DNA from 3 places in the Allobosea sp. P4_E12 genome. Region 2 is predicted to be linked to each of the others. Evidence: riboswitches for the same ligand, from Rfam matches in the RefSeq annotation. Region 2 holds a riboswitch; each other region holds the start of a gene.
What was found. A riboswitch is a leader RNA that binds a small molecule or an ion and turns the genes downstream of it on or off. The one in region 2 is predicted to bind cobalamin.
Positions count from the first base shown of each region.

Region 1 (8,132 bases), on a different contig from region 2:
GTGGGGCATACCCCACCGCCATGGAAACGAGCATCATGGCCAGCATCAATAGGGCCAGCATGACAATGAGCCGCGCCAGCTTCGGCGTCGTCGCTCGTACCGTTTCCTGAACCGCCAATGTCATGAGCGCGATCCTTGCGTACGGGAGGCGGCAAGCAGCTCGATCGCATCGAGCACGGCCGGTCCGGCGCAGGTCCAGAGTTTCGAGGGGAGGGCGACGAGCCTGACCCGCTCGCCGAGCTTCGTCAGGAGCGGATGATGAAGGATCTCATGGGCGAGCGAGGGCGGCCCGCCCGGCGTGGTGTTGAGGATCAGCATGTCGGCCTGTCCGAGCGCGACGGTCTCCAGCGCGATCTGGCCGTAATTGTCGATGCCGAGTTCGGCGGCGAGATTGGTCAGGCCGGCGCGGGTCAGGATCTCGTCCACCAGCGAGCCGCGCCCGACCGTGAACCCGTTCGGCCGCAGGACCAGCGCCCTGGGATGGCCCGCGCTTTGGTTGGCGGCGAGCGTGTCGAGGCGCCGGTCGATCGCTGCGATCAGGGCCGCGCCGCGTTCTGGCTCGCCGAGCAGGGCCGCCATCTCGGCGATCTGGGCACGCATTTCAGCGAGATTGCGCGGCACCCCGAATTCGCGGACGGGAACACCGGCCTTCTTCAGCAGCGCGACCGTGCTGCGCGTCGTGTAGGCGCCAGCGATGATCAGATCGGGCTTGTAACTCAGCACCTCCTCCACCAGACCGTGATTGGCCGGGATGGTCTTGGCAATCTCGGCCATGTTGGCGTTGCGCGGGTCCTGCGAGAGCCAGGTGACCGAGGCGATGCGCTCGCGCTCGGCGAGCCGCAGCACCAGTTCGTCCGAGCACATGTTGAGCGAGACGATGCGGGATGGCTTGGCCGGCGTTTCGGCGGCCGTCAGGCCGCCGAAACCGAGCAAGAGGCCAAGCGCCAGAACGGCGCCGCGAGTCATCGCGCGGGCCGCCCAAGGCTTCACAGCGTTACCTTCAGGCCGCCATAGGCGCTCAGACCCGGCACCAGGAAGCCGACGGGGTTCTCGTAGCGCTTGTCCAGCAGGTTATCGATGCGGCCGAAGACACTGAGCCTGTCCGTCGCCTTGTACTCGGCGGCGAGATTGACGATGGCCGCACCCGGCGCCCGCATGCGCGAGATCGAGAAGTCACGGTTTCCGTCGACGCGCTCACCCACATAGATCAGCGTCGCCGAAAGGGTGAGCTTGTCAACCGGGGTCCAGCTCGCCGTCACGCTGGCCTTGTGACGGGGACGGCGCAGCAGTTCCTGCCGGGCGATGTCGTCCTTGGCGATGGTGAAGGTGTAGTCGGCCCGCACCTTGAACTGCGGCGAGATTTCGAGCGCGGTAAAGGCCTCCACCCCCTTGGTCGTGGCCTTGCCGATATTGGCATAGGAGTTCCGCGCCACGTTGGTGACGATCAGGTTCTCGATGTCGTTGTGGAAATAGGTGGCGCCGAACCGGACCTTGTCATCGAGGAGAGGCTGCTCGAAGCCAAGATCCCAGCCGCGGCTTTCTTCCGGCTTCAGGTTGGGATTGCCGAAGAAGTTGAAGGCCGGGCGAGAATCGCTGAAACGCTCGCTCAGGGTCGGGGCCTTGAACCCCGTGCCATAGCTCCCCTTCAGCTTGGTTTCGATTTCCGGCACGATATAGGCTGGCGCGAAGCGGTAGGTCGTGTGGCCGCCAAAGGTCTCGTCATCGTCGTAGCGGATGTTCGAGACCATGAAGAGCCGGTCGCCGAAATTCGACTGGAGTTCGGCAAAGGCGCCCGTATTGCCGTTGGATGCCGTGAGCGCGCGGGTTTCCAGCCGTTCGCGCTCGTATTGCAGACCCATCACCAGGGTCTGCCCCTTCATCAGCTCAAGGTCGCCGCGCCAGTCGACCTTGGTGCGCTCGCCGAGATTCTCCGTCGGCAGGCCGAGGATACCAATCGCATTCGGCGTGCGGCCGGTGCGGTCCTGATTGCTGTAGGACAGGCCGAAGCGATTGACGAAGCGCCCACCAAGCGGATCCCAGACGACCTCTCCGCGGGTGAAGGCCTGCTTGTAGTCCTGGCTGCTGCGGAAGCTGCTGGGCGTGCTCGGAAAGCCGGAATCGCCGGTGAAGAGCAGGTAGCCGTCAGTGTGGCGGCCGACCCAGTTCAGCGACAGCGTATCGGACAGCGCGACGCCGAACCGGGCCGAATAGGTCCAATTGTCGTAGGAATTCGGGTTGACGCGGCGCCCCGACGGCACGAGCCCGGGAGGCGTCACCGGGGTCGAATCCGATTTGAAATGGGCGATGCTGAGGGCGTAGTTGAAGCGGTCATCGCCGCCGCTGAGGCCGACCGACTGGTTGAAGGTGCCGTATGAGCCGGCCTCGGCTCGGGCCGTGAGCTTCGGCGGACCCTCGCCACGCTTGGTGGTGATCGAGATGACGCCGCCCAGCGCGTTGGCGCCGTAGAGGCCGCTTTGCGGTCCGCGTAGCACTTCGATGCGCTCGATGTCGTCGGTCAGCATCGAGCCGAAATCGAAGGAGCGGTTCGGGGTCGACGGGTCGTTGGCCTCGATGCCGTCGATCAATACCTTGACGTGGTTGGAGTTGGTGCCGCGGATGAAGACCGAGGTCAGCCCGCCCGGCCCGCCGGTCTGCACGATATTGAGGCCGGGAACGGCGGCGAGCGCCTGCGGCAGGGTCCGGCGCTGCTCGCGCTCGATATCACCGGCAGTGATGACGGTCACGGAATTGGCGATCTCGCGCGCTGGCGTGGGTCGCGTCGTCGCGCTGACGACGATTTCGTCGAGGGCAATCGATTCGGTGGCTGACTGGGCGGATGCCTGGTTGGCGGGGAGGGAGCCGGCGGAGACAAGGAGCGACAGGGTGATGAGCAGCCGGCTGCGCCGGGCAACCTTGGGAGGACGGATCACGATGGAACCTCGGGCGTTGACGTCTGTGGCACGTCACCGCGAACGCGAGGCCCCGTCCGCTGCCCTTAGCCAGCGTGCAGTTCAACAAGCGATCGAAACACCCCGTCCGAACGTGTTCGCGTGTGACCACGGCTGACGGCAGGTCTCCTGGCTCGCGGGTCGGTGCCTTGTCGCCGCCTTCCCAGGTCCGAGGGCCCCAGTGGCGTGTGGCGAAAGGCTCGCCGCTTACAGTTGCGGGGGCAGCCACGGCATTGAATGGCGAACCATCCGCACCGCATTCCCTTTTGATCCCCTAAGGGAACCGTCGCTGGCGAGGTAAGGCCGGAACGGCCGCTGCGTCAATGATCGTTGGTGCGGGTGTCCCCAGGCGAACGCAGGTCGTCATCCCTCAAAATGCGCCAGCTCGGTCCCTCGAGATCGCTGAACTGGCCGGTGCGCATGCACCAGAAGAAGGCCGCCAACCCCAGCAGTCCGAGACCGAGTGCCAGGGGGAACAGGATCACCAGGATATTCATGACGCCACTCCCGTATTCTGCCGCGGCAGGCCGCGTCCCGCGCGCAGCGCGTTGAGCGTGACCACCAGTGACGAGCCCGACATCGCGACGGCTGCGACGAGCGGCGTCGCGAAGCCCGCGACGGCAATCGGCACCGCGACGGCATTGTACAGCACCGCAAACCAGAGGTTTTCCAGCATGAGGTTGCGCGCCCTGCGGGCGATGCGCAGGCTGTCGGCGACCGGCATCAAGCTGTCGCCGATGAAGACAATGTCGGCCGAGGCCTGCGCCAGGTCGGTCGCGCTGATCGGCGAGATCGAAACATGGGCCTTGGCAAGGGCCGGAGCGTCGTTGAGCCCGTCGCCGATCATCAGCACCTTGCGCCCCTTGGCGCTGAGCCGGTCGAGCGCCTTGAGCTTCTCGTCGGGACGCAGGCCGGCTTCGGCCTCCGTGATACCGAGGGCCGAGGCGACCGGCGCGACAGCTTCGCTTCGGTCGCCGGAGAGAATGCGGATCTCGAGGCCGAGACCGCGTAGCGCGGCGATACAGTCGCGCGCCTCCGGCCGGATCTTCTGATCGACCGCGAAGATGGCGCATTCAGTGCCATGGCGCCAGGCGATCAGGGAGGCTGAGGGATGGCGCGCGGCGACGATGGCGGCTTCCGCCCCGGCCTCGCAATAAGCGACGCTGCCGAGACGGGTCTCGATCCCATCCACAATCGCGCTCAGGCCTGCGCCGTGATTTTCGCTGACATCGCTCGCAGGAGCAGGATGGCCGGCGGCACGGGCGATGGCGCGGGCGAGAGGGTGGCGGCTCGCGGCTGCCAGCCTGCCCGCCGCCTGCAAGGTTGCGGTATCGATCTCAGCGCCATTGACCAGATCGGGGTCCGGCAGGGTGAGGGTGCCGGTCTTGTCGAAGACAGCGACATCGGCTTCGGCCAGGCGCTCCAGCGCATCGCCCTGTTTCAGCATGACCTTGCGCTTGAACAGGGCAGACGCAGCAACGACCTGCACGGCCGGAATCGCCAGCCCCAGCGCGCAGGGGCAGGTGATGATCAGGACGGTGATGGCGATGATCAGTGCTTCGGGCCAGGGCAGGCCGAAGGCCATCCAGCCCAGCAGGGTCGCGAGCGCCGTGGCGTGGACGAGAGGGGCGTAGACCCTTGCCGCCCGATCGGAAAGCTTGACATAGCGGGAGCGGCTTTCGACCGCGCGCGCCATCAGGGCATCGATCTCGTCGAGCAGGGTGCCGCTGGCTGCGGCTTCGACCTTGACGGTCAGGGCCCCGGAGAGGTTCACGGTGCCGGCATAGACCTGCGCGCCGGCCATGACGGCATGCGGCAGGGTTTCACCGGTGACGAGGCTCTGGTCGATTTCGGAGGAGCCGGTCTCGATGATGCCATCGACACTGACGCGCTCGCCCGGCTGGATCAGGACGCGGTCGCCGGGCACGATGGCCGCGATCGGCGTCACCATCGCCTCGCCATTCGGCATCAGCCGGGTCGCGGTTTCGGCCTTCAACGCGGCAAGATTGCCAGCGAGGTCGCGCGTGCGGCGGCGCATCAGCTGGTCGAGATAGCGCCCGATCAGCAGGAAGAAGATCAGCATCACCGCGCCGTCGAAATAGGCATGCTCGGCGTGGTTCCAGGTCACCACCACCGACATGCCGAGCGCGAGCACGATGCCGAGCGTGATCGGCACGTCCATGTTGACGGCGCGGGCGCGCAGAGCCCGGAGCGCACTCTCGAAGAAGGGGCGGCCGGCATAGGCGGCGGTTGGCAGGGCAATCAGCGCCGAGAGCCAGTGAAAGAAGTCGCGCGTGACCGGATTGATGTCGCTGCTATTGCCCGACCAGACCGAGACGGAGAGCAGCATGATGTTCATCGAGGCGAAGCCGGCGACGCCGAGATAGCGCAGCAGCCGCCTTTCCTCGCTTGTGTCGTCCTCACGGCCGGAGGCGGGCAGGAAAGGGTAGGCCTTGAAGCCGAGCCGGGAGAGGCGCTCGATCACGGCCTCTGGGCGCAGTACGCCTTCCGTCCATTCCACCGTGACGCGCTTCAGCGCGAGATTGACCCGGGCGCTGAGGATACCGGTCTCATGGGCAAGGCCGTTCTCGATCGCGTGCATGCAGCCGGCGCAGCGGATGTTCTCCACCGCGAGTTCCATGCCCGCGACGCCGCTTTCGCGATGGCGGATGAAGACGGAGAGATCCTGCTGCGCGGCCATGAGCCTCACTCCTTCAGCATCATGCGGCTGCGGGAGGAGAAGGCCGGGTCCCGATCGCGCTTTGCCTCGACCACCAGGGTCCAGGCGCCGGCATGCAGCCCCGGCACCGTCGCGGAATAGTGGCCCGGGGCAGTTTCGGTCAGCGTCACCTCGCGGTCCTGCTGCCGCGTCGCCGGGTGCTGGAGCTTCGCCTCGACTGCGAGCCCTGTGACAGCTGCGCCCGCCTTGTCCTTCAGCAAGAGCGAAACGACCGCGTCGGCGCCGGCACGCACGACCTCGCTCTGGGCCAGCCAGCCGCGTGCGGCCTGGGCCTGCATGCGCGCGATCTCGCCGTTGAAGCGCTGGCTGGTCTCGTAGGCGCTCTTCACATCGGCGCCGGGCATCGTCCGGATGGCCGAGACCATCATCACGCCATTGACGCCCGCGACCACGATGAAGAAGCCGATCATGCCGAAGAGCACGGCACGCCCGCTGAGCTCGAAGGGCCGGCGCCGAGTTGGCGCCGGTGGGGCTGGAAAATCGATCGGCATGATGAAGCCTCCGCAACAGTTCATGATGCGTTCTCTAGGGAGCGATGAAATGATCCCCGGCGGTCACGACCTCTCCGGCGAACAGGTCGGATGCGGTGAAGGTGATCGTCTGGGATTTGTCGAGAGGAATGCCGGCCGGCACTGTCACCAGCGCGCGGATCTCGCGCGAGGAATCGGGGTCGACCGTGATGATCGGGCGAAGATCGGCCGTCGCCTGGGTTCCGACGGTCTCGACCCGGATACCGGGCAGGCCGGAGACGGTGAGCGCGAAGGGACGGGAATCCGGGCGTTTGTTCAGCAGGCGGATGGTGTAGGCGTTGCGGATCGAGCCGTCGCTGAGCGTCACGAAGAGCGGGGTGCGCTCGTGCAGCACGGAGATTCCCGCCGTGCTGCGGGTTGCGAGCTGGTAGATCATGGCTCCGCCGACGAGCCCGATCAGCGCGGTGTAGATCAGGGTGCGGGCGCGGATCAGGCGATAGACCGGCTTCTGGCCAGCGATACGCCGCTTGACGTTGTCGTCGGTGTCATAGGCGATCAACCCGGCCGGGCGGTTGATCTTGAGCATGACCGTATCGCAGGCATCGATGCACAGGCCGCACTGGATGCAGTCCATCTGCGAGCCATCGCGGATGTCGATACCCGTCGGGCAGACCGCGACGCACTGGTAGCAGTCGATGCAATCGCCAGCCGGCTCGTTGGCGGCACGCAGGCGCGTGGCCTGCTTGACCGAGACGCGCGGATCGCCGCGATCGTAGCGATAGGTGACGTTGAGGGCGTCGTCGTCGGTCAGCGCTGCCTGGATGCGCGGCCAGGGACACATGAAGGTGCAGACCTGCTCGCGCATGATCCCGGCGAGCGCATAGGTGGTGAAGGTCAGGATGCCGATCCAGACATAGGCCGAGAGCGGAGCCGTGAAGGTCGCGAGTTCCCGCACCAGGGTTGGCGCATCCGCGAAATAGAGCACCCAGGCGCCGCCGGTCCACCAGGCGATCACGAGCCAGACCAGGTGCTTGCCGGTCTTCCGGGCGAGTTTGTCGGCGGTCCAGGGCCCCTCGTCGCGCTTCATCCGCTCGCGCCGGTCGCCCTCGAAGGCGCGCTCGACGGCGAGGAAGAGGTCGGTCCAGACGGTCTGCGGGCAGAGATAGCCGCACCAGACCCGGCCAGCGACGGCATTCATCAGGAACAGCATGAAGGCGGCCAGGATCAGCAGGCCGGTGAAGTAGTAGACCTCCTGCGGCCAGATCTCGATGAAGAAGAAATAGAAGCGGTTATTGGCGATGTCGGCGAGCACTGCCTGGTTCGGCAGGTTGGGGCCGCGGTCCCAACGCAGGAAGGGCAGGAGATAGTAGATGCCGAGGCAGAGGACGAGGATGAGCCACTTGGCGCGCCGGAACGGGCCCGACACGCTCTGTGGGTAAACTTTCTTCGACGGCGCGAAGAGCGGAGCGTCTTCGCTTTCCGCGAGTGCCATGTCATTGGCCTCCGCCGAGCGAGTGGACATAGACGGTCAGCGCCTTGATCGTGGTCGGGTCGAGACGCTGGCCCCAGGCGGGCATGACGCCGTTGCGGCTGTTGGTGATGGTCTCGGTCAGGGACGCGAGATCCATGCCGTAGAGCGAGATGGCGTCGGTCAGGTTCGGCGCGCCGAGCTCTTGATTGCCCTTGCCGGCAGGCCCATGGCAGGCCGCGCAATTATCGGCGAAGAGCTTGCGGCCGAGTGCGAGGTCAGCCTTGGGGGCAGTCGACAGTCCGGCCAGTTCGCGCACATGGTTGGCGACCGCGCTGATCTCGTCCCTCTTCAGCATGCCGTCGCGCCCGAAGGCCGGCATCTGGCTGACGCGGGTGTCGTTGTTGCCGGCGACGCGGATGCCGTGCTGCAGCGTGGTCTGAATCGCGGCAAGCGAGCCGCCCCAGAGCCACTCGTCGTCATTCAGGTTGGGATAGCCCTTGGCG
Region 1 is NZ_JBFUIY010000007.1:202,854-210,985, forward strand. It holds gene AC1DW9_RS11390 (FecCD family ABC transporter permease) at 1-124, opposite strand, end outside; gene AC1DW9_RS11395 (ABC transporter substrate-binding protein) at 121-966, opposite strand; gene AC1DW9_RS11400 (TonB-dependent receptor plug domain-containing protein) at 987-2,930, opposite strand; cobalamin riboswitch at 3,051-3,251, opposite strand; gene ccoS (cbb3-type cytochrome oxidase assembly protein CcoS) at 3,269-3,445, opposite strand; gene AC1DW9_RS11410 (heavy metal translocating P-type ATPase) at 3,442-5,649, opposite strand; gene AC1DW9_RS11415 (FixH family protein) at 5,655-6,179, opposite strand; gene ccoG (cytochrome c oxidase accessory protein CcoG) at 6,214-7,650, opposite strand; gene ccoP (cytochrome-c oxidase, cbb3-type subunit III) at 7,652-8,132, opposite strand, start outside.
Region 1: it holds a riboswitch for cobalamin, as region 2 does, so the genes downstream of both, AC1DW9_RS11400 (TonB-dependent receptor plug domain-containing protein) here and AC1DW9_RS02305 (ribonucleoside-diphosphate reductase subunit alpha) in region 2, are expected to answer to the same signal.

Region 2 (6,710 bases):
TGCCCTCGAAGATCACGTAGAAGGCGACGAGGTCGCGCAGGAAGGCCTGATCGGCCTCGGGCGTGCCGGTCTCGAAATCGGGATCGTCGAGATGCTGGGTGTGCTTCAGGGCCCAGGCCGCTTTGTCGGTGATCGAAGGCACCTCGCGATACATGTTGAAGAGTTCGCCCTCGTCGAGGCCGAGACTCTCGACGATGTACTGGAAGGTGTGGGTGTGCACCGCCTCCTCGAAAGCCTGGCGCAGCAGGTACTGCCGGCATTCCGGATTGGTGAGATGACGGTAGATCGCGAGCACGATGTTGTTGGCGACGAGGCTTTCCGAGGCCGCGAAGAAGCCGAGATTGCGCTTGATCGTGCGGCGCTCGTCCTCGGTCAGCCCGTCCTTCGACTTCCACAGAGCGATATCGGCCTGCATCGAGACCTCTGTCGGCATCCAGTGATTGTTGCAGCCGGCGAGGTATTTCTCCCAGGCCCATTTGTACTTGAGCGGCAGGAGCTGGTTCACATCGGCGCGGCAGTTGATCATCCGCTTCTCGTCGACGCTGACGCGGCCGCCGGAGCGATCGATCTCGCCGAGGCCGGTGGCATCGGCAGAGGTTCCGCCGGGCGCGGCCGGATTGAGATCGAGGGCGGTGGCAGGCTTGCTGTCTGACCAGTCGAGCATGATGAATATCCAATCGGGTCTGAATGTCATGGCCGGGTCTGCCCCGGCCGTCCGTATCGTTCGCTATCGGGCAGGGCCGGGCATCCATGCGCGCCGCGAAGGCGAGCGTGGATGCCGCCGCTGCCTCACTGGCAGGCTTCGCAGGTCGGATCGTCGATCGAGCAGGCGTTCGGCACGGCCATGCCATTGTCGAGCGGGATGTCGACGAGGATCGGCTTGGACGCGACGGGGACCGTTGCCGACACCGCGTTGAGCTTGCCGTCAGTGCCCTTCAGCGTCGACTTCTCGACATGGGTCGCCGAGAGCGCGCGCAGGTAATAGGTCGTCTTCAGGCCGAGCCGCCAGGCGAGGCGATAGGCCTCGTCGAGCTTCCTGCCGGAAGGCTGCGCCATGTAGAGATTGAGCGACTGGCCCTGGTCGATCCATTTCTGACGGCGTGCGGCGGCGCGGATCAGCCAGCTTGTCTCGATCTCGAAGGAGGTTGCGTAGAGCGCCTTGAGATCGTCGGGGACGCGGTCGATCTGACTGACCTTTCCGTCGTAGTATTTCAGGTCCGAGACCATGACCTCGTCCCAGAGATCGCGCGCCTTGAGATCGCGGACGAGGTCGGCATTCACGACCGTGAAGTCGCCCGACATGTTCGCCTTGACGTAGAGCTGGCTATAGGACGGCTCGATCGACTGCGAGACACCGACGATGTTGGAGATCGTTGCGGTAGGGGCGATCGCCATGCAGTTCGAGTTGCGCATGCCGGTGGTCTTCACCCGCTCGCGCAGGCTGTCCCAGTCCAGCGTCGTCGAACGATCGAGCTCGACATCGCCGTCGCGGGCCTCCGAGAGGATGTCGAGCGAGTCGATCGGCAGGATGCCCTTCGACCAGAGCGAGCCTTCGAAGCTCGGGTAGCGACCGCGCTCGGCGGCAAGATCGACCGAGGCCGAGATCGCAAACCAGCTGATCGCCTCCATCGAGGTGTCGGCGAAGGCTACGGCACCCTCGGACGCCGCGGGCAGGCGCAAGGTCTGCAGCGCATCCTGGAAGCCCATGATGCCGAGGCCGACCGGGCGGTGGCGCAGGTTCGAGCGGCGTGCCTCGGGGATCGTGTAGAAATTGATGTCGATGACGTTGTCGAGCATCCGCATCGCGGTCGCGACCGTCTTGCCGAGCCTGGCCCGGTCGAGCCCGCCCGCCGTCACATGGGCTGCGAGGTTGATCGAGCCCAGATTGCAGACGGCGACCTCGTCGGCCGAGGTGTTCAGCGTGATCTCGGTGCACAGGTTCGAGGAATGCACCACGCCGGCATGCTGCTGCGGCGAGCGCAGGTTGCAGGCATCCTTGAAGGTCATCCAGGGATGGCCGGTTTCGAACAGCATGGTCAGCATCTTGCGCCAGAGATCGAGCGCGTTGAGGCGCTTGAACACCTTGATCTCACCGCGCTCGGCCTTGGCTTCATAGGCCTCATAGGCCGCCTTGAACGGCTTGCCGTAGAGATCGTGAAGGTCGGGCGTCTCGTCGGGCGAGAACAGCGTCCACTGGCCTCCGGCGGCGACGCGCTGCATGAACAGGTCGGGGATCCAGTTCGCCGTGTTCATGTCATGGGTACGGCGGCGGTCGTCGCCGGTGTTCTTACGCAGATCGAGGAACTCCTCGATGTCGACATGCCAGGTTTCGAGATAGGCGCAGACCGCGCCCTTGCGCTTGCCACCCTGGTTGACGGCGATCGCGGTGTCGTTGGCGACCTTGAGGAACGGCACGATGCCCTGGCTCTCGCCATTGGTGCCCTTGATATGAGCGCCAAGGCCACGCACAGGCGTCCAGTCATTGCCCAGCCCGCCGGAATATTTGGCCAGCAGGGCGTTGTCCTTCACCGCTTTGAAGATGCCGTCGAGATCGTCCGGCACCGTGGTCAGGAAGCAGGAGGAGAGCTGCGGCCTGAGGGTTCCTGCGTTGAACAGGGTCGGCGTCGAGGCCATGAAGTCGAAGGAGGAGAGCAGGTCGTAGAAGGCGATCGCCCGGGCCTCGCGGTCGATCTCGCGGATCGCCAAACCCATCGCGACACGCATGAAGAAGGCCTGCGGCAGCTCGAAGCGATTGCCTCGGACATGCAGGAAATAGCGGTCATAGAGCGTCTGGAAGCCGAGATAATCGAACTGGAGGTCGCGCTCCGGCTTGAGCGCAGCCGCAAGGCGGGCGAGATCGAAGCGTCCAAGCTCGGGATCGAGCAGCTCGTTGGCGATGCCGGTCTTCACATAGACGTGGAGATAGTCGCCGTAACGTACTGACATTTCTGCCTGAGTCGCCTGTTCCGGACGACCGGAGACGAAGCTCAGCGCCTCGCGGCGGAGCTTGTCGAGCAGGAGGCGAGCCGAGACCTTGGAATAGTTCGGTTCGGTCTCGACCAGGGTGCGCGCAGCCAGGATCGGCGCCTGCGCCAGCTCATCCTGACTGATGCCGTCATAGAGGTTGCGCTGCGCTTCGCTCAGCACGGCTTCAGCCGAGACGCCGTCGAGCCCGGCGCAGGCTTCGCGAATGACCGTGGCGAGGCGAGCCCCATCGAGCGGCACGAGCGCGCCGTCGGCTGCCTTCATGCGCAGCACCGGCGCGGAGGCGACCACAGGCTTCGCTTCCGCCTTGGCGCGGGCCCGTTCCTGGGCTCGTTCCTCGCGGTAGAGCACATAGGCGCGGGCGACCTTGTGGTGTTCGCTGCGCATCAGCGCGAGTTCGACCTGATCCTGCACATCCTCGATATGGAAGGTACGGCCGGCATCGGCGCGCCGCGTCAGCCCGGCGACGATCTGCTGGGTCAACTCCGCGACGATGTCGTGGATTCGGCGCGAGGCAGCGGCGCTGCTGCCCTCGACCGCCAGAAAGGCCTTGGTCAGAGCGACGCTGATCTTGGAGGCGTCGAACGGGGTGACGCTGCCGTTGCGGCGGATCACCTGGTAGCCCGGTTCCGCGGTCGATCGCGCATCGCTGCCTTGCGACGCGATCGGGCTGAACGTCTCAGGGCGGATGGTATCGGTCGCGAGGGACATCGGCTTTCAAACCCCAATCTGTAGGGGGCAAAGGCCAGGCGGAGTCGCAACGGAGAATGTCGCAGCGACGAGCGCCCGCAGACATGACCAAGCGATCCACCGGGACACCCCGCCCGAGGACGATTCTGCTGTCGCGGCAGGTCTCCTGGCTCGCGGGTCATCGCTCTTGTCCCGTCTTCCCAAGGCCTGGCGGCCTCAGTGACTGATAGTCTGGACAAGTACTCGCCGCTGACAGTTGCGGGGGCAGCGCCGGTTTCGCACCGGCTTCCCTCTTAGCTCTCGATCTTGCGACTCGAGAGACCGTGACCACCATATCTAGTGGCTATCGCGACAATTCTGTCAACAGCTTGCCACGGCCTATTCGTTGGCCTGTGAAGAGCGGGGAGTGGTCGAACTATGCGGCGATCGGCCTCGAGGGCGTCATGGCGCAGCTGCTCGCGCTGTCGCCCCACGTGCTATGGCTGCCGAACGGTGGGCCATCTGAGCCCCGACTTGGAGGCCGAATGCGCAAGATCCTGATCATCGGAATTGGTGCCGGCAATCCCGACTATGTCACGGTCCAGGCGATCAACGCCCTCAACCAGGCCGACGTCTTCTTCATTCCCGACAAGGGGACAGAAAAGGCCGCGCTCGGACGGCTGCGGAAGGACATCTGCGAGCGCTTCATCGAACGATCGGATTATCGCCTGGTTCCGGTGCCGATCCCGGAGCGTGCCCCCGCCGGAACGAATTACCGTGGCAGCGTCGACGAGTGGCATGCGCGTATTGCCCATGACTACGAGGGCCTGTTCACGGAAGAACTCGGGGACGGTGAATGCGGAGCCTTCCTCGTCTGGGGTGATCCGACGCTCTATGACAGCACGCTGCGGATCGTCGAGCATATTCGCGCCAGGGGCTTCGCTCTCGAATACGATGTGATCCCGGGCATCAGCAGCGTGCAGGCCCTTGCGGCGCGACACCGGGTCGCCCTCAACCGGATTGGCGAGCCCGTGCTGATCACCACGGGACGCAAACTGGCGGAAGGCTTTCCCAATAACCTCGATAGTGTGGTCGTCATGCTCGACGGGGACCAGGCCTTCAAGAGTGTCGCGGGTGAAGATCTCGATATCTATTGGGGCGCCTATCTCGGCACCAAGGACGAGATTCTGATCGCCGGAAAGCTCTCGGAGGTGATGGGCGATATCGAGCGCATCCGGCGCGAAGCGCGAGAGGAAAAGGGCTGGATCATGGATACCTATCTGCTTCGGAGACGCGACGAGGACTGAACGGCGCAATCCGCGCATGACGACAAAAGGGTCCTTATGTCTTCGATTGGCCCCGTCGGGTGGATTGCTCCATCGTGTCACTGTCGCGGTTCGCCGGGTTGTTTGCCCGGAGCGAAGAAGGAGAGCCATTGCGCCGGACCACCCGATGGCCGATCTCAGCCGTCGAGAGCGCGGCGGATGGTATCGCGGTCGCGCTGGCTGCCGGATCAGCCCGAGTTGGTCCTGGCTCAGACGTCGATGAACCGCTTTCGCGGGGCTGGCGCCTTGCAATTCGCGAGGCCGCTTTGTAGGCGTTCAAGATAGCCAGAGATCGGCACTCCGCGGGATCTTCGTCTTTGGAATCATTCTGAAATACGGCGCCTATGACCGCCGATCTGCGCTCTTTCCGCCTGGAATGGAAAGGTCGCCAATGCGGCGGACATGGACGGGATGCACTCTCGCGACAGGCTGATATCGGATTGGACGAGGCTGCTCGCGCTGCCTGTTCTGCTCTGCCTTGGCGCCTGCTCGGTCGGCCCCGACTACGTCGCGCCGACGCAGGATCTGCCCACCCAATGGAATGGCGCCGCTTCGGCTGCGCGGCCTCCCGCTCGGTCGGAGTGGTGGCGGCAATTCAAGGATCCTGTGCTGGATGGGCTCGTGACCGAAGCGGTTGCAGGCAATCTCGATGTCGCCCAGGCGAAGGCGCGGATTCGCGAAGCGCGAGCGAGCCGGGTCCAGGCGATCGCGCCGCTGTTTCCTCAGGTCAATGGTTCAGCATCGGCAACGCGTTCGCGTTACGCCACAAGCTCCGATTCAGGGGGCGGCAGCGGCATGAGCAACAGCTTGCGCGCGGGCTTCGACACCTCCTGGGAGCTCGACATCTTCGGCGGGCGCGACCGCGCCGTCGAAGCCGCGACCTATGGCGTCGATGCCGCCGACGATGATCTCGACGGAGTACTGCTGACGCTCATTGGGGATGTCGCTTCGGCTGTCATCGAGGCGCGCGGCTACCAGGCGCGCATTGTGCTTGCCAAGCGGACGGTCGAAACCCAGCGGGTGACCGAGGCACTGACGCGGGTCCGCTTCCAGGCCGGCGATGTCTCGGCGGTCGATACGGCGAGGGCGGTGGCGCAGGTCGCGAGCACCGAGGCGCAGATTCCGGCCCTTGAAACCGCGCTGTCGCAGACCCAGCACCGTATCGCGGTGCTGGTTGGCCGCCCGCCATCCGCTATGGGCTCGCGCTTGACCGGCGCTGCGAAGGTGCCGGCGACGCCCGCGCCACCGCAAGCCGGCGTCCCGGCGGACGTGCTGCGCAACCGGCCGGATGTCCGGCGGGCCGAGCGCAGTCTCGCCCAGGCAACGGCACGGATCGGCCAGGCCGAGGCGGTTCGCTACCCTTCCGTGAGCCTGACCGGCAATATCTCGACCTCGGCGCTGAAGCTCGGCGACCTCGCGAAGAACAGCGCGATCGGCTGGTCGATCGGCCCATCGCTGAGCGTGCCGATCTTCAATGGGGGCGAACTCGCGGCCGCGGTCGATGTGGCGCGCGCCCGGCGCGACCAGTCGGATGCGGCGCTTCGGCTCGCTGTGCTGAGCGCCCTGCAGGATGTCGAGGACGCACTGGTTGGATTGCGGCAGGAGCGACTGCGGCTGGCCAGCCTGTCGACGGCGGCTGCGGCTTCCGGTCAGGCGGCGCAGCTGTCCCAGGCGCTCTACCAGTCGGGCGGCGCCAGCTTCCTCGACGTGCTTGATGCGCAGCGCTCGCAG
Region 2 is NZ_JBFUIY010000002.1:41,256-47,965, reverse strand. It holds gene AC1DW9_RS02310 (ribonucleotide-diphosphate reductase subunit beta) at 1-664, opposite strand, end outside; gene AC1DW9_RS02305 (ribonucleoside-diphosphate reductase subunit alpha) at 790-3,696, opposite strand; cobalamin riboswitch at 3,815-4,016, opposite strand; gene cobF (precorrin-6A synthase (deacetylating)) at 4,200-4,961, shown strand; gene AC1DW9_RS02295 (efflux transporter outer membrane subunit) at 5,391-6,710, shown strand, end outside.

Region 3 (8,132 bases), on a different contig from region 2:
GCATGTCGCACGGGTCGCCGAAGGACTGGAGCGGGACGGGCTCAAAGGCGGACGCATCGCCGTTTCGATGATTGTCGGCCGCAACCCCGAAACCCTCGACGAAGCCGGAGTTTCCCGCGCCGCAATCGAAAGCCTTGCCGAGAATTTCTCGGACGGGATCGTCGCTCCGGCTTTCTGGCTCGGCGTCGGCGGCCTGCCGGGCGGCGCGCTCTACAAGGCGATCAATACCGCCGATTCGATGATCGGCCACAAGACACCGCGCCACCTCGCCTTCGGCTGGGCGGCGGCGCGTCTCGACGACCTCGTCAACCTTCCCGCCTCTCGCCTCACCGCGCTGCTGCTGACCGCAGCCGCCGCACTCGACAAAACGTCAGACCCCGCCAATGCGTGGCGAGCTGTCCGACGCGATGCCCGCCATCATCGTTCGCCCAATGCCGGTTGGCCGGAAGCCGCGATGGCAGGTGCGCTCGGCCTCCGGCTGGCGGGCCCGCGCGTCTATGGCGATGTCAGGGTCGACGACGGGTGGATGGGGGACGGCCGGGCCGAAGCGGAAGCGGCGGATATCCGGCGGGCGCTCGCTCTCTATCGGAGGGCGTGTCTGCTGCTGTGGGGGCTCGCCGTTGCGGGGGCCGTCACCGCGCTCGCCCTCTAGTTCATCGGACCGGGCATCGCATCGGGAACGACGATCTCACCTTCTGTGTTTGCTTCGACTTTCCCGAAAGCTGCGATCCACGTTTCGGGTCGATGCCCTGGCCTCAGAACTCGATCCCGGCCTGTGCCTTCACGCCCGCCGCGAAGTGATGCTTGACCACCGTCATCTCGGTGACGAGGTCTGCGACGGCGATCAACTCGGGCTTGGCATTGCGGCCGGTGACGACGATGTGCAGATCAGGGCGCCGGCTCGCCAATGTCTCGACCACCTCCGCCAGCGGCAGATAGTCGTAGCGCAGCGCGATATTGAGTTCGTCGAGCACGAGCAGGCGTATCTCCGGATCGTCCATCAACGCCTTGGCCTTGGCGAAGGCGCGCCCGGCGGCAGCGATGTCGCGGGCCTTGTCCTGCGTTTCCCAGGTGAAGCCTTCGCCCATCGTGTGCCAGACGATGCGATCGCCGAAGGCGTCGAGCGCCTTGCGTTCACCTGTCGCCCAGGCGCCCTTGATGAACTGCACCACCCCGACGCGCCAGTCATGGCCGAGAGCCCGCAGGATCAATCCGAAGGCGGCGGTCGACTTGCCCTTGCCTGGCCCCGTATTGACGATCAGGAGTCCCTTTTCGATCGTCTTGGCGGCGACCTCGGCATCCTGCACCGCCTTGCGCTTTTCCATCTTGGCCTTGTGGCGGGCGGCCTCGTCAGCATCGATCGTCATCGGAACCTCCTGCTCATTTCACCTGCATCGGCAGACCGGCGACCATGAAGATCACCCGGTCGGCCCGCGCCGCAAGCATCTGGTGCAACCGCCCCGCCTCGTCGCGGAACCGTCGGGCGAGCGCATTCTCGGGCACGATACCGAGCCCGACCTCGTTGGAAACCAGGACCACCGGGCCACGTGCCGAAACGCAGGCCTCGACCAGTTCCCGGCTTGCAGCCGCCACATCCTGCTCTGCCAGTATCACGTTGGTCAGCCAGAGCGTCAGGCAGTCCACCAGGGCAGGTTGCCCCGCGGGAACCGCGCGGATCGCCTGCGCCAGGGCCAGCGGCGCATCGATGGTCATCCAATCCTGCGACCGGCGGGCGCGGTGCTCGGCAATCCGGGCGCGCATCTCATCGTCATAGGCCTGCGCCGTGGCGAGATAGATCCAGGGCGCCGGCACCATCTCGATCAGGGCCTCGGCATGGCGGCTCTTGCCGGAGCGGGCGCCGCCCAGAACGAGGGTAAGAGGGGAAAGGATCGCTGCCACTGCCAAAATCTCAACCCAGGGAAGATCAGCCTAAGGAACGGACCTGGCGAGCGAAGCGAAACAAGCCGGGACAGGCCATCAGAGATCACATCGCTTCACTGCGCTCGCAATCACGATCGCTGCATTGCACAGCACCGTGCAGATGGCTAATGATCATCCCCGACGGTGCCTCTGCAAGGAGGTGAAAAGGGAACGCGGTGCGATACCGCGGCTGCCCCCGCAACTGTAAGCGGCGAGTTTCGCGCCATCGGCCACTGGGATTGTCCCGGGAAGGCGGCGAGAGATCCGGACCCGCGAGCCAGGAGACCTGCCGTCGATGAGTGATGCAATCCAGCGGGCTGCCGGCGGGGTGGCCAAGGAGACCGAGATGACGACGAATACGGCTTCGATCACCACCCAGGCCAGCGCATCCGAGCGCGTCAAGGCTGTCGCAGCTGCCCTGGCACTCGGCGCAGCCCTGATCTTCACCGTCGGCTTCGCCCATTCGACCAGCGTTCACAACGCAGCCCACGACACGCGCCACACCCTCGCCTTTCCCTGCCACTGAGGGAAAGGCAACATGGTCAATCGTGTTCTCACGGTCAGTCTTCTGGCCGGGCTTCTTGCTGGGCTCCTGGTCGCAGCACTCCAGCATGTCACCACCACGCCGCTGATCCTCAAGGCGGAAACCTTTGAGACGGCGTTGCGCGCAGCCGAGCTTCAGCACGCCAGCTTCACCGGCGATGCCAGGATCGTCCTTGCCCATGGCGGCGCCGACGCAGCCGACCACGCCGAGTGGAAGCCACAGGACGGCTTGCAGCGCACGGCCTTCACCACCATCGTCACCATTGCGACCGCGATCGGCTTTGCCGCCCTGCTGCTCGGCGGCATGATCGCAGCGGGCGATGCCATCACTGAACGGACCGCACTGATCTGGGCGGCTTGCGGCTTCCTGGCCTTCGGCCTCGTGCCGGCGACCGGGCTCGCACCGGAATTGCCCGGCAGCGCGTCAGCCGAACTGCTCCACCGCCAGACCTGGTGGATCGCCACCGCGCTCGTCACCGCCGGCGGCCTCTGGGTCTTCCTGCGGACGGAGGCGAGCTGGCTGCGGGCACTTGCCGTGCTTGCCATGCTCGTCCCGCATCTGATCGGCGCACCACATCCCGCCGCCCCGGAGAGCAAGGTCCCGGCCGAAATCGCAGCGCATTTCGCCGCGCTCTCGCTCGCGCTCCAGGCTGCCCTCTGGCTCGCTACCGGCTTTGCCGTCGGCGTGCTCTGGCCCTGGGCGACGCGCCGTGCCGCAGCCCCGGCCAAGGCCTGACGCTGAGCGCGATCCCCCGGGATCGCGCCGGAAGCAAAGGAACCGGCCTATGCCCGAAGGCGATGTCACCATTTTCGTCTGCGTCGCCTGCCGGCGCGCGCGGGCGGACCTGCCGGAGGGTTACGACCAGCCCGGACTGGGTTTTGCCGAGGCGCTGCGCGAACGCATCGCGCGCGACGGCGGGACGCTTCCGGTCGAACCCGTCGACTGCCTCGCGGTCTGCAATCGCCCCTGCACCGTCGCCTTGGCGGCCGACGGCAAATGGACCTATCTGATCGGCGATCTCGACGCAGACACCCATATCGCCGAAATCGTTGACGCAGCTGCAAGCTTTGCAGCCAGCGCAAACGGTATCGTTCCCTGGAAAGAAAGACCCGCTTCGTTCCGCAAGGGCGTGGTCGCGCGCGTACCGCCTCTCCCGGCGCGCCAACAAGGATGAGATCATGAACGCTCCCCAAGCCCGCTCGCTGGGCAAGATCCCCTGCACGATCATCACCGGCTTCCTCGGGGCCGGAAAGACCACACTGGTGCGGCACCTGCTGGAGAATGCAGGGGGCAAGCGCATCGCCGTGCTGGTCAATGAGTTCGGCGATCTCGGCTTCGACGGTTCCTTCATCGACGGCTGCGGCATTTCCGGCTGCACCGCGGAGGACATCGTCGAGCTGCCGAATGGCTGCATCTGCTGCACCGTCGCCGACGACTTCGTGCCAGCGCTGGAAAAGCTGCTCGACCGGCCGAACCCGCCGGAACACATCCTGATCGAGACCTCGGGGCTTGCCCTGCCGAAGCCGCTGGTCAACGCGTTCAATTGGCCGGCCATTCGGTCACGTGTCACGGTCGATGGTGTCATCGCCGTGGTCGATGGTCCGGCCGTGGCGGATGGCCAGTTCGCGGATGATCCCGCCGCTCTCGCTGCGCAGGCGGCGCAGGATGCCGCGGTCGGGCACGACAACCCGCTCGAAGAAGTGTTCGAGGACCAGATCCTCTGCGCCGACCTGATCCTGCTCAACAAGAGCGACCTCGTCGATGCGGCCGGCCGCGAACGCGTCAAGGCCGAGATCGCCGCGCATCTGCCGAAGGCGATCAAGATCGTCGAGACGGCCCATGGCAAGGTCGAGCCCGCCCTGATTATTGGCCTCAACGCGGCTGCCGAGGCCGATCTCGCTGGACGCCCCTCGCACCATGAGAGCGCCGAGGACCACGACCACGACGATTTCGAAAGCCTCGATTTCGCTCTCGCCGCGGCGACATCGCCCGAGGAGCTGGCGGCCCGCGTTGCCAGGGCCGCGGAGGCCGAGGGCGTGCTGCGCCTGAAGGGTTTTTCGGCGATTCCCGGTAAGCCGATGCGGCTCGTCGTCCAGGGTGTCGGGCGTCGGGTCAGCCATCATTACGACCGCGCCTGGGCGGCCGGCGAAGCCAAGGATGGTCGCCTCGTGGTGATTGGCCTGAAGGGCTTTGATCGCAAGTCCGTGGAGGCCGCCCTCGCGGGCTGAGCCATGCACCTCCTCCCCTCAAGCGAGATCAGGCTTGACGACGGCGAAGACGCCGTCGATCTCGCCCTGCCGCCAGGGGATGTGCTGGTGCTCTCCTTCGCCGACAGCGACCTTTCGGCGCTGACGGCCGCGGCCGGCGCAAGCGAGCTCGCCGTCAGGCTCGCCTCGCTGCGCCGGCTGAAACACCCGCTCTCCGTCGATTTTCTCGTCGAGAAGACGGTGGCGCATTCGCGCTTCGTGCTGATCCGCTGTCTCGGCGGGCTGGACTACTGGCGTTACGGCATCGAGCAGCTTGCGGAAATCTGCCGACGGGGCGGGATACCGCTCGTCGTGCTGCCCGGCGACGACCGGCCTGATGAGCGGCTGGCCGAGTACGGCACCGTCGAACCGCATTTCGCGGCGGAGCTTCTCGCCTATTTCCGCGCCGGCGGCGGTGCGGAGAATATGCACCGGCTGCTTGGACGGGTGGATGCGTTCCTTCGCCGCGAAAGCGATGCTTCGGACCTCGCGCCCACTCCCTTGCCCGCGCTCTTCGCCCTTGGTGCGGGCGGTGCTCCGCTCGCATGGCGTGAAGCGCTCTCACAGCGCCCCGTCGCGAACGCGCTAGTCCCGATCCTGGTCTATCGCTCCAGCGTCGCCGCCGGAGACACCGCCATGGCGGAGGCGATCGCAGAGGCGCTGAGTGCGCGCGGCCATGCCCCGTTGATTCTGGCCCTTACGAGCTTGAAGGACCCGGCCGTCACCGGCGAACTTGCGGCCCTGATCGCCGCGCGCAAGCCCGCCGCCATCATCACCACCACCGCGTTCTCGGCCCGCAACAGCGCCGATTTCGTGCTGGACACCGCCGATTGCCCGATCCTGCAGGCCGTGCCGGTCGGCAGCCCGCGCGACGCCTGGGAGGCCTCGCCGCGCGGGCTTTCCGGGGCCGACCTCGCCATGCAGGTGGCGCTGCCTGAATTCGACGGACGGTTGGGGGCGCTGCCCGTCGCCTTCAAGGCCGAGATGACGGACAGCAGGACCGGCCTGACGAGCCGCCGGTTGGTTCCTGATCGCGATGGTGTCGCCGCCCTTGCCGATCTCGCCTCAGGCTGGATCGCGCTGGCCGGCAAGCCGGCTGCCGAGCGCAACCTCGCCCTGGTCATGTCCGACTACCCGGCGCGCGGAGGACGGGCCGGCTTTGCAGTCGGGCTCGATACCCCAGCCAGCGTCGGGGCCATTTGCGAACTGCTGGCGCAGACCGGATACGATGTCGGCCCCTCCGCGCAGAGTGTCATCCCGGACGAGCCAAGGCAGAGCCGGGACGGTCACCTTGCTCATGGTGACGACACGCGTTTGATGCAGGCGCTGACTGAAGGGCCAGCAGAGTTTGCAGTCCCGCTCGCCGATTATCACGCCTGGCTCGGCGCCATTCCCGGCGCGGCAGGCGCGGCACTCATCGCGGCCCATGGCGAACCTGAGGCGGATCGTGACTGCGATGGCTCGGCCTTCCGTTTCCGTGTGGTCCGCAATGGCCGTCTCACCATCGCGCTGCAGCCCGCTCGCGACACGACGCCCGACCGCAAGCTGCGCTATCACGATCCCGATGCGCCGCCGGGCCATGCCTATCTCGCCTTCTATCTCGGCCTCCGGCGGATTGCCGATGCCGACGCACTGATCCATCTCGGTACGCATGGCACGACCGAGTGGCTGCCGGGCAAGGCGGTGGCTCTTTCAGCGAGCTGCTGGCCTCGGCTTGCGGTTGGCGGCCTGCCGGTGATCTACCCCTATGTCGTCGATGACCCCGGTGAGGCGGCCCCTGCCAAGCGCCGGCTTTCGGCCGTGACGCTCGGCCATCTCCCACCCGAACTGGTGCATGTGGATGCAGCCGGCGAAGTGGCTCTGCTGCGTGATCTCGTCGAGGAGTTTTCGCAAGCGCAGGTCCTCGATCCGCGCCGCGCCGAGATCGTCGCCCGTGAAATCCGCGGGCGAGCCGAAGCAAGCGGGCTGGCGGAAGCCTGCGGTGTCACGCCCGATCTCGACATGGCGAGCGCACTGAGCCAGCTCGACGCGCATCTCTGCGACATCGCCGAACTGCCCTTCCGGGATGGGCTGCATGTCTTCGGGCGGGCTGCGCACGATCCCGCGTCATCCCGCAACGAGCGCGACAACTTGCTGCGCGCTCTGGCCGGGCGGTTCGTTCCGCCCGGCCCTGCCGGCTCGCCGCATCGCGGGCAAAGCGATGTGCTGCCGACCGGCCGCAACCTCTCGACGCTCGATCCGCGCGCGATCCCGACCCGGGCCGCCGCGCGCCTCGGCTCGCGCGCCGCGGCGTCGCTGATCGCACGCCATCTCCAGGACCACGGCGATTATCCACGCCGGATCGTGATGGATCTCTGGGCCTCGCCCACTCTGCGTTCCGGTGGCGAGGACATCGCACATGCGCTTGCCCTGATGGGCGTCGCGCCGCTCTGGGATCACGCCTCGACGCGAGTGACCGGATTTTCCGTCATTCCCCTGGCCAAGCTCGATCACCCGCGCATCGACGTCACCATCCGTATCTCCGGCGCCTTCCGCGACACATTCCCAGGTCAGATCGCACTGCTCGACGCCGCTGCGCGCGCCGTAGCAGTGCTGGACGAAGCCGATGAATGGAACGAGCCTGCTGCAGCCCGCCGGCGCGGCGAAGACGCCGCACGCATCTTCGGCCCGGCACCCGGCCGCTTCGGCGCGGCCATGGCCGACCGCGCGCTCGACGGGCAATGGGAGAGCCGCGGCGAGCTTGGCGCCGCCTATCTCGCGGCCAGCGATCATGCCTTCGGTGGTACGGAGGGCCTTGCCAGCGCCGATCCCGGCTTCGCGCGTCGCGTCGCCTCGGCAAGCGCCTTCGTTCATGTCAGCGACACGGCGGGGCGCGACATTCTCGAAGCGACCAGCGCGGCCGATGTGATCGGCGGTTTTGCCGCGGCAGCGCAGGCGCTCGGCAGCGAGGCCGCACTCTACAGTCTCGACAGCTCCAACCCGGAAGCGCCGAAAACGCGCACCCTGGCCGAGGACATTGCGCGCATCGTCCATGGCCGGCTCTGCCACCCGCGCTGGATTGCGGGCCAGCTTGCCCATGGCTGGCGCGGCGCGGCCGAACTTGCCGAGACCGTCGACACACTCTTCGTCTATGCGGCCAGCACAGACGCGGCCTCGGACGGACTGTTCGACGCCGTATTCCAGGCCTATTGCGCGGATCCGGCCATCTGGAGCGCGCTGGAACAGGCCAATGCGCCCGCGGCTGCCTCGATCCGCGCGCGGCTGACGGAAGCCGAGCGGCGCGGCCTCTGGCAGACCCGGCGCAATTCCGTGGCCGCCTTCCTCGCCAGCAAGGACGCGGCGGAATGACCGCCCCGACGCAAGAAGCGCTCCGGCGCGGCTGGTGCCCGAGCACGCTCCGGCCGATGGAAACCGGGGACGGC
Region 3 is NZ_JBFUIY010000023.1:42,850-50,981, forward strand. It holds gene cbiB (adenosylcobinamide-phosphate synthase CbiB) at 1-652, shown strand, start outside; gene cobO (cob(I)yrinic acid a,c-diamide adenosyltransferase) at 756-1,367, opposite strand; gene cobU (bifunctional adenosylcobinamide kinase/adenosylcobinamide-phosphate guanylyltransferase) at 1,381-1,905, opposite strand; cobalamin riboswitch at 2,046-2,228, shown strand; gene AC1DW9_RS25240 (CbtB domain-containing protein) at 2,216-2,446, shown strand; gene AC1DW9_RS25245 (CbtA family protein) at 2,459-3,199, shown strand; gene AC1DW9_RS25250 (DUF1636 family protein) at 3,249-3,638, shown strand; gene cobW (cobalamin biosynthesis protein CobW) at 3,643-4,692, shown strand; gene cobN (cobaltochelatase subunit CobN) at 4,696-8,058, shown strand; gene cobG (precorrin-3B synthase) at 8,055-8,132, shown strand, end outside.
Region 3: it holds a riboswitch for cobalamin, as region 2 does, so the genes downstream of both, AC1DW9_RS25240 (CbtB domain-containing protein) here and AC1DW9_RS02305 (ribonucleoside-diphosphate reductase subunit alpha) in region 2, are expected to answer to the same signal.